DNA from 2 places in the Sphingomonas sp. Leaf38 genome. Region 2 is predicted to be linked to the other one. Evidence: riboswitches for the same ligand, from Rfam matches in the RefSeq annotation. Region 2 holds a riboswitch; the other holds the start of a gene.
The links. Region 2 has a riboswitch for cobalamin ahead of ASE88_RS02740 (TonB-dependent receptor). Riboswitches for the same ligand answer to the same signal wherever they lie in the genome.

Region 1 (5,010 bases), 320 kb from region 2:
AGCCCGATCACGTCGAAGCCCCGTCCGGTCAGTGCGGCGTGGAGCGCCTCGATCGGGTGGAGATCGGCCGCGGTGAGATACGAACGGTAGAAGACGATCAGCACGCGCGGGCGCTTCGCGGTCAGCGCGAACGCGGCGGGGCAGGTCACGCCGTCCTGCGGCTGCCATCCCCCCACATCGGCGATCGCGCGGACCCCGGCGACCGGGCCGGCATAGCAGCCCGCGGCGAGCGCGAACTGCGCCAGCGCCGCGTGCGCCGCGACCGCGCCGCCGGTATCGCACAGCTTCGCGAGGTGGCGAAGCGTCGAGAGCGGGATCGTCGAGGCGGCATCGAGCCGCGCATCGATCCGGCCGTCCGCGGCCAAGACCGCCAGCGCGATGCCTTTTTCCCGCGCGAGATGTTCGACCTGTTGCAGGCCGTAACTCCAATAGGAGCGCCCGCCGATCAGCCGGATCAGGATCCCCTTCGCGCCCGCCAGCGTCTGCTCGACATAGGTATCGACCGACAGCGGGTGCTGGAGCGCCGCCAGGTTCGCGAGCCGCAGCGACGGCAGGCGACGCCCGGCGGCGTCCGCACGCCGCCAGCCCGCGGCGAACGCGCCGAGGTCGCCGTCGGAAAAGGACAGGACGACGAGGTCTGCGGGGGATTGCGCGAGATCCTGCGGGACCGCGTTCTCCTCCAGCCCGTGGGTCTCGCGGAAGACGACGTGCATCGTGGCGCCTCAGGCGTCCAGCGCGGCCTTGATGCGGGCCTCGTCGATGCGATCATGCTCGGCGATGACCACCAGTTGCGTGCGGCGGGGCTCGTCGGCGCGCCAGGGGCGGTCATATTGCGTGCGGACGCGTGCGCCGACTGCCTGGACGAGCAGGCGCATCGGCTTGCCGATGACCGCGGCATAGCCCTTCACGCGCAGGATGTCGGCGCTGCGGGCGAGCGCCTCGATCCTGGCGGCAAGCTCGGCCGGATCGGCGATCTCGCCCAGCGCGACGACGACGCTGTCGAAATCGTCATGCTCGTGATCGTCCTCGCCGTCGTGATGCGAGGGGCGGGCGGCGATGTCGTCCTCGGCAGCGGCGTTCAGGCCGAGGATCACGCGCGGGTCGATGATGCCGTCGGTCAGGTCGATCACCGGAAGCGGGCGGGCGGACTCGGCGGCGATGACCGCCCGCGCCTTGGCGACGCCCTCGGGACCGGCGAGATCGACCTTGGTGAGCAGGACGAGATCGGCGCAGGCGAGCTGGTCCTCGAACACTTCCGAGAGCGGCGTCTCGTGATCGACGCTCGGATCGGCCGCGCGCTGCGCATCGAGCGCGGCGATGTCGGGCGCGAACCGGCCGGCGGCGACCGCCTCCGCATCGGCAAGCGCGATGACGCCGTCGACGGTGATGCGCGAGCGGATCGCGGGCCAGTCGAACGCCTTAAGCAGCGGCTTGGGGAGCGCGAGGCCCGACGTCTCGATCAGGATGTGATCCGGGCGCGGGTCGAGTGCGAGCAAAGTCTCGACGGTCGGGATGAAATCGTCGGCGACGGTGCAGCAGATGCAGCCATTGGCCAGTTCGACGACGTTCTCCGCGGGGCAATCGGGGATCGCGCAACCCTTGAGGATGTCGCCATCGATGCCGAGCGTGCCGAATTCGTTCACCACGACCGCCAGCCGGCGGCCGCCCGCGTTACGGATCAGGTGGCTGATGAGCGTCGTCTTGCCCGCGCCGAGAAAGCCGGTGACGATGGTGACGGGGACTTTTGCCAAAGTGGGCGAGCGGTCCGACATTCTTGTTCTCCTTCGAGCATACGCAGGCACGCACGACCTTTCGGCCGCACGCGTTCGTCGCTCAGACGGAGTACCGTGCCGCGACCATCCCCTGGATCAAGGCAAGAGCGACCGTTACGCTGGCAGGTCTCCTGGCTCACGGGTCAAAGCTCGACACACGCCTTCCCAGGTCTTGGACCCAGTGGCTTCCCTCCTCGCGAAGGGCCTGTGCGTCTCGCTCACCGCTTACAGTTGCAGGGACAGCCGCGGCATTGGGAGGACATCCTCCCGCACCGCATTCCCTTTCAAGCCCCGAAGGGCACCGGCGCGATCTGTTGAAGTTCGGTAAAACCGAGCCTCGGGGTGGGACCTAAAGGACTTTTCACCGGGCCGCCAGCTATCCGTGCACGACCTCGATCTCGTCGAAGCGTTTCCAGCGATAGATCGCAAAGCTCAGCACCCAGCACAACACGAACAGGCCGATGATCGCAAAGCCGAGGCCGTTGAAATTCTCGCCCAGCGCGGCCGCCAGGTCCCACACGCCCCCCGACAGGCCGAGCTTGGCACCCAGCAGCGCCAGCGTCTCGATCCCGCCGATCGCGATCGCGACGATTGCCGAGATCAGCGTGATCGTGATGTTGTAGTAGAGCTTGCGGATCGGCTTCACGAACGCCCATTCATACGCGCCGAGCATGACGACACCGTCCGCCGTGTCGACCAGCGCCATGCCCGTCGCGAACAGGATCGGGAGCACGAGGATGGTGCCGATCGACAGACCGTCCGCGGCCTGGCTTGCGGACAGGCCGAGGATCGCGACCTCGGTTGCGGTATCGAAGCCGAGCCCGAACAGGAATCCGAGCGGCGCCATATGCCAGCTGCGCGTAACGAGCCGGAACATCGGCCGGAATAGGCGCGCCAGCAGGCCGCGGTTGCCGAGCAGCAGATCGAGGTCTTCCTCGACATAGACGCCGCCGCTGCGGACATGGCCGAAGGTCCGCCAGACCGAGCGCAGGATGACGAGGTTCATCGCCGCGATCGTGAACAGGAACACCGCGGAGATGACGGTGGCGATCACGCCGCCGACCTGTTTGAACGCCTCGAACTGCGCCAGTGCGCTGGCGGTGAGTGCGATGGCGACCGCGGCGATCAGCACGATCCCCGAATGGCCGATCGCGAACCAGAAGCCGACCGTGATCGGGCGCTGGCCGTCCTGCATGAGCTTGCGCGTCACATTGTCGATCGCGGCGATATGATCCGCATCGACTGCGTGGCGCAGGCCCAGCCCCCAGGCGAGCAACGCGGTGCCGAGCATCAGCGGCTGCGCATGGAACAGCGAGAACGCCCAGCCCCAGGCGGTGATATTGGCCGCGACCAGGCTTGCGAACATCCAGCCGATGCGTTTGCGCGTGGCCATCCGTGCCGGCTTGCCGGACGTCTTCTTGGCGGGCTTATCGATCGTCATCGTCGTCATGCAGAACTCCCCGGCGTCCGACGAGGACGGGGACCTGCCGCATGCGGCCGGGACGCAGGAAGACCGGACGCCATGAGCGGCCGACGCGCGTCGTCGATGCGGCCCCCGCCACAAGGTCGTCGCTCAGACGGCGTTCACCGTGCCTCGGCCACCCCCTGGGCCGGGACGAGAGCGACCAGACGCCGGCAGGTCTCCTGGCTCGCGGGTCTCGGCTCCACGCCACACCTTCCCAGGTCGTCGACCCAGTGGCTGCCCCTCGTCGCGAAGGGCGTGTGCGTTTCGCTCGCCGCTTACAGTTGCAGGGACAGCTGCGGCATTGGATGGCGAACCCTCCGCACCGCATTCCCCTTCAAGCCCCGAAGGGCACCGACGCGATCTAGCGAGCCTCCGGTCGAACCGGCTGCTCGCGCGTCGTGCTAGCGGGGTTCGTCCCGAGTGCCAATCGTCCTTTGCGACGCGCGGCGCTGGCGGCGGCGGTGCCACCGCAGCACCCCGGTCGCGAACAGCGCGATCGGAACGAGGCCAGCGACGAAGGCGAGGATGCGCCCCGTCAGCCCCAGCGCCTCGCCGCCGTGGAGCGGGTGGAGCCAGTTCATCACGACGTCGCCGCCTGTATCGGCAAGACCGTCGCGCGTCGCGAGGACGGCGCCGGTATAGGGATCGAGCCAGACATTGGTGCGCGGGAAACGGCGGCTGGGCTCGCCGTCCTGCGCGAGGTTGATCCGCGTGGCGCCGGTCCGCGAGGCGGGAGTCTCGATCCAGGCGAGCGCGGCCCCGGGGAAGACGTGTTCGGCTATGGCGACCAAGCGATCGATCGCCAGGGGCGCGCCGCGTGCCACCACGGCCAGCGGCGGCGTCCGGTAGAGCGGCGAGGCGCGCGCGATCACGAACCGGGTCTGATCGGGTAGGTCGAGCATCACCCCGGTAGCGGTGACGACGAGCACGAGGAGCGCGCCGCCCAGACCAATCAGCTTGTGCCAGTCATACAGACGGCGGAGCGGCGCGGCGTCGTGCTTGAAGCGCAGTGCGCGCCACCAGCTGCCGGGGCGCGGCCACCATGCCCAGATCCCGCTGGCGATCAGCCCGAGCATGACGATGCCTGCGATTCCCATGACGACGCCACCGGGCTTCTCCAGCAGCAGCCGGTAATGGAGATCGTAGATCCAGGTGACGACCGTATCGCCCCAGAATCCGGTGCGGATCGTGGTCAGGCGGACCGGATCGACCCAGACGAGGAACGGCGCGAAATCGTGGCCCGCGGTTTCCCTTGGCTGATAATAGCGCACCGGGACCGCGCCGCCATCCCCGGTCACCTCGATCCGCCATGCGCCGGTGCGAGTGGGATGCTCGCGGTGGAGCGTGTCGACGATCGCCTGCCAGGAGGGCGCGCGCTCACCGTCCGGCACCGCGTGCAACGCCGGGTTCAGCGCCGGGTTCAGCGCCGCGTCGATCTCAGGATAGAAGACGAGTATGCTACCGGTCAGCCCCGCGAACGCGAACAGCGCGCCGATCAACAGACCGAGCCAGAGATGCACGCGCCGCACGATGGCGCGAAGTGGCGGTCGGCGCGGCATCAGAGCGTCAACCGGACCGCACCGAACAGCGAGCGCGGATCGGCAGGTGCGTGGAGCCGCTGCGTACCGTCGTACCAGACATACTCGTAGCGCTCGTTCGCGAGATTCTTGAGTTGCGCGGAGACCTCGATCTTCGGCGTCAGCTTGTACGCGACCTCGGCATTGAGGACGACATACTCGCCGTAGCGGCCCTGCGTGTTGGCGGGATCGAGTT
Region 2 (5,010 bases):
TGGCGAGCGTCTCGGGCACGTCCGGCGGGGTATTGCCGTTGAAGATCGAGCCGCCGGAGACGAAGTCGTCGAACGTCGCGTCGAGCACGCTGCCGTTTGCATCGATCCCGACACCGTAAGGCAGATCGAGCGACACCGCAGCCTCGATACCCCTGGCCGATCGCTGGCCGACCTGCTCGACCGGGCTTGTCGGGGTCAACTGTGCCAGCAGGCGTTTCTTGACGATGCGGTAGGCGGCGAGGGTGGCGGTGCCGCGACCGTCGAGGAACACCGCCTTGGCGCCGACCTCGACCTGATCGCCCACCGCGTTGCTGAACTGCACCTGCCCGGTCGAATAGGTGGTCAGCGTCCCCAGCGGGTCCACGCCGGTGGCATATTGCGCATAGAGCGACACCGTCGGGATCGGCTGATAGACGCTCCCGACCCGCCAGGTCACATTGTGCAGCCGCTTGTCGAGCGCGAACGTCTCGGTGCTGACGCCGCCTGGATCATCGATCCACCAGCGGCGGATCGTGTCACGCTCGTAGCGCACGCCACCGACGATCGAGACGTGCGTCCCGAGCTTCAGCCGGTCCTCGGCAAAGACCGCATATTCGGTGGTGCGTGTGCGATAACGCGGTGCGATGCCCTGTGTGTCGATGATCAGACCGGGATCGAACGCCGCGGGATCGACCTCCAAAATCTGGGGATCAGACCCGAAATTGTGTGAATAGGTCAGTTTGATGAGGTTGACGTCGAAGCCCACGATAAGGTCGTTGCCGACGCCATCGGCGACGTCCGTCCTGAGCGTCACGCTGCCCTGATCGCCCCATTGCGTCTGGTCGTGGACGATCCCGGTCATGTCGGTACGCAGGATGCCGCCCGGTGTGCCGGTGTTGCCACTGGCGTTGGCGCAGACGCCGTCCGCGGCGATCCAGCAATAGCTTTCGAGATTGAGCCAGGAGCGTTTGGAGGTGAGGCGATAGGCCTGGTTGCTGACGGTGACCATGTCGTTCGGCGTCCAGTCGACCTGCAGGCTGGTGCGGTTGTCGCGGTAGCGAATATAGCCGTCGCGCGTGTTGTAGTTGCGTTTCCGGATGCGGTCGTCGAGCCGTCCGCCGATCAGCGGCGTACCGAAATAGCGCATCGGCTTCTGATCGCCGTAATCGTCCCGCGCGGTGATGACGAGCGTGTCGGTCGGTGCCCAGCGCAGCGTCCCCGAGACGGCATGGCTGCGCGACTGGCCACGATCGACATAGCCGTCGGACCGCCGATAGCTGCCGTCGATCCGGTAGGAGAGGCGCTCGGTGATCGGCCCCCCTGCGCCGGCCGCCACATGCAAGCTGTCCTGCGAGCCATAGCCGATCTCGCCTTCCATTTGCGTCTGCTGCGTATGGGGTTTGCGCATCAGGACATTGACCGCGCCGCCCAGCGCACCCTGGCCGTAGAGAACCGAGGCCGGGCCGCTCAGGACGTCGATTCGTTCGACCATCCAAGGATCGGTCGGGAAGGTAATCGTGCCGGCAGCCGGAAACAGCCTTATGCCGTCGATGAGTTGGAGCACGGATCCCTGACCGCTGAAGCCTCGTGCGGCGAGCGCGGTGCCGCCATTGCCGGGGTTGCCAGCGTTGCTGATGCCCGGTGCGCGGCTCGTCGCGTCGATCACCGACATGTCGCCGCGCGCGCGGATCGTGGCGCCATCGATGACCGAGATCGTCGCGGGGGTCTCGAGCGGCGTGAGGCGCAGGCGGCTGCCGGTCTGATTTGGCGTGGTTAGCGTGTCGCGGGCATGCTGGCCGATAACCAGAATGTCCTCATTGTCGGTGGCAGGCAAAGACTGAGCGTTGAGCGGTGCTGCGAAAACAGGCGACAGCAAAGCGCCCGCGAACGCGAGGCGAGACAATTGGAACGGCATTACGGTAACCCCCGGGGCGTCGAGCGAACCCGGCAGGGACCTCCCGCGAACGGCCGACATTCGCGCCAGCCGGACGCCATCGCGACCGGCACGCATGCCAGTGCGGTCCCCACCGCACACGTCGTCGCTCGACGGAGTACCGTGCCGCGGCCACCCCCTGGGCCAGGCAAGAGCGACCAGACGCCGGCAGGTCTCCTGGCTCACGGGTCGTCACACGATGCACGGCCTTCCCAGGCCTTCGTAACTTACGTCCGGCCCAGTGGCTGCCCCTTCCTATGAGGGAAGGAGCGATATGCATCGCGCTCGCCGCTTACAGTTGCAGGGACAGCCTCGGATTCAGGCGGCGAACCACCTTCACCGCGTTCCCTATTAAGTCCCTCTCAGGACACCGACGCGATCATGCCGGCCTGCTTCAAAAGCAGATCAGCGCCGCCGATGTATCCCGACCAATGCCTTCGGGCAATCGCCATAGCCGAACGTCACGGTCTAGCGTCCCTACCGGCTTTCCCCATAGCGAGGGATCGCTCATCCATGATCATCATGTGGTGGTCAGATGTGGGAAAAACCGGTCTGCATCTCCACGTTGCGGCGACCAGTGTTTTGCGCCGCCTGCGCCGACCGGCCGGCGCTTGGCGCATATCTGGGGCCGTTCTATGTACCGACTCCAGAAACGGCGAGTGCGCAAAAACTTTGGCTGCGGAACGCCGTTCCCCGTCAAAGTGCGTCGTACCGGAAGTCGCGAAAGCATGCCTCTCCGCTACCCGCCGAGTGGAGGTCGGGACGCAACATGGGGGAGTCGCCCCGGACATCATGGTGATAGCCCGACACCTCGATGCCTCGATACACGCGTTGCCAGGTCTTGCCGGCATCGCCGCTGGTAGGGACCGCAACGATGTGGCGTGCGTTCGTGATCCGTGTCGGCATGCGGCGTCCATGCTCACTGGCCGGACGCCTGAGCGCAAAGCCAGGTCCGCGCGGCGCCTCAGCGGGTGGCATGCACGTCGGTATCGGGATCAACTTGGCCTCTCGCGGAGGTTCTGGAAGTAGAGGCGGGGAGGCACTCGTTCTTGGCGCGGTCGGGACCTCGCAGGTGCACTTGGAACGGCTTGAGACGGTCGCGGATGCTCGGCAGGGTCGCGAACCGGTCGATCGAGGGGAGCATGTGGTTCGCAGAAACATGCCCTCAAGGCCGAAGCTGTCGAACAGCGCTTCCGACGCTCTCGCCCGCTCGCTTATCATTGGCCCGTCTCCGCTCACCTCACGAAGATTGAATCAGACCATCGAGACTGTTGCAGGGTGAGCTTATCGCCATAATCGACCAAGCGCGGACATTCCGCGTTGCCTGCAATCCTTCTCCAACGGCCGTTCACGCAATTTCAAGCGTCGGTCCTTGCGATCAGGCGGTCAGGCGTTGGGTAACCTTGCCGCGCTGGGACTCGATTTCGGATCGGGCGCGTTCCAGCACTTCGACTTCGGTTGCGGCCAGCATGTCGTCGACTACGCGGCGGAGATGATCGCGCATCGTCTTGCGCGCCTGCGCGGAATCGCGGGCGCGCAGCGCTTCGACGATCAGGCGATGTTCGTCGACGCGGGGGTGGATGCCCTCACGGCGGGCCTCGGCGAACATATGCACACTCAGGGGTGACTGCTCGCGCAGATTCCAGAGCATCTCGACGACGGTGCTGATGACTGTGTTGCCGGTCGCTTCCGCGATCGAGAGATGGAAACGACGATCGGCATCCATCGCCTCCGGGCTGTCGGGGAGAGCCGATGCCATGTCCTCGAGTGTCCCGTCCAATATCGCCAGCGTTTCGTCGTCGATCACCGTCGCAGCGACCGCGGCTGCCTCGCCCTCGAACAATATCCGGGCCTCGATCAGTTCAAATGCGCCGACATCCAGCTCCGCCGGGTTCGCGACGTCGGTCGGCGACGCAATGACATAAAGACCGGAGCCATGGCGAGCCTCGACCAGTCCGCCGATCTCGAGCGCGATCATCGCCTCGCGTACCGTCGGGCGGCTGACCGAAAAGTCCTCGGCCAGTTCACGTTCGCCAGGCAGGCGCGTGCCGACGCGATAGCGGCCTTGGACGATACCTTCGGTGATCGCGGACGCGACCCGCTGGTAAAGCTTTTCCGTGCGCTGTTTCATTACTTGGAAGATCCCACATCACCCCGATTGACACAATAGGCCAATTCGGCCAAATTGGCCTTGCCAAAAGGAGAGGCCAATTTCCCGTCGCCGAGAGGCCCGGGATTGGCCGCCCTGATGACAAGCAATGCACTGCTGGCACCGACCGGGGACATACCACGGCGGACCATCGGACCGATGGAAGAATAGGGGGAGGTCTATGACGCACGTTGCGAATATTCGTCGGAATACGCTGGCCGCACTGCTCGGTGCGACAATGTTGACCGCCATACCGGTCGCTGCACAGCAAGCGCCCGCCACGCCTGCACCGACCGTGACGCCGGCATTGCCCGCGCCCAATCCGGCCACGCCGACCGTCGCGACGCCTGCCAATCCGTCACAGACCACTGCCGCCGATCCGCAGTCGCAACCAGAGGCAGCGGAACAGCCGACCGCGGACATCGTCGTCACCGGTTTCAAGCAGAGCTACGCCGACGCGATCCGGTCGAAGAGGTCGGAAATCGCGATCACCGACGGTATCTCGTCGGACGGTCTGGGCCGCTTTCCCGATCTCAACGTAGGCGAGGCGTTGCAGCGCGTGCCGGGTGTTCAGATCAACCGCGAGGCCGAGGGCCGCAACGCGACGATCAACCTGCGTGGCCTGCCGGGCGAATATGCACGTCTGACCTTGAACGGCGTCGCATTTGCCGAACCCGTCCTGACCGAAGCGGCGCCGCTCGGCGCGTTCAATGCCGACATCTTCAGCGCCATCGTGATCGACAAATCGCCGCTCGCCAACGCGCAGTCGGGCGGCCTGTCCGGCAATGTCGATCTCCAAATCGCGCCGGCGCTCAGCCGCAAGGAAGGCGGCTTCGTCAAGGGCGCAATGGAATATAACCAGTTGGGCGACAAGTTCGCGCCAGCCGGAACGGTGGGATACAACCACCTGTTCTCCGACAGCTTCGCCATTTTCGGCGTGCTGGCGTAT

Region 1: another riboswitch for cobalamin. It lies ahead of ASE88_RS04050 (HoxN/HupN/NixA family nickel/cobalt transporter); the one in region 2 lies ahead of ASE88_RS02740 (TonB-dependent receptor).

The regions. Positions count from the first base shown of each region.
Region 1 is NZ_LMLD01000009.1:390,056-395,065, reverse strand. Features, by position in the region: gene cobN (cobaltochelatase subunit CobN) at 1-713, opposite strand, end outside; gene cobW (cobalamin biosynthesis protein CobW) at 723-1,772, opposite strand; cobalamin riboswitch at 1,876-2,093, opposite strand; gene ASE88_RS04050 (HoxN/HupN/NixA family nickel/cobalt transporter) at 2,149-3,138, opposite strand; cobalamin riboswitch at 3,389-3,608, opposite strand; gene ASE88_RS04045 (PepSY-associated TM helix domain-containing protein) at 3,639-4,757, opposite strand; gene ASE88_RS04040 (TonB-dependent receptor) at 4,796-5,010, opposite strand, start outside.
Region 2 is NZ_LMLD01000009.1:69,368-74,377, forward strand. Features, by position in the region: gene ASE88_RS02740 (TonB-dependent receptor) at 1-1,990, opposite strand, end outside; cobalamin riboswitch at 2,062-2,302, opposite strand; partial or broken gene ASE88_RS19340 (xylan 1,4-beta-xylosidase) at 2,609-2,860, opposite strand; gene ASE88_RS02745 (FadR/GntR family transcriptional regulator) at 3,291-4,043, opposite strand; gene ASE88_RS02750 (TonB-dependent receptor) at 4,243-5,010, shown strand, end outside.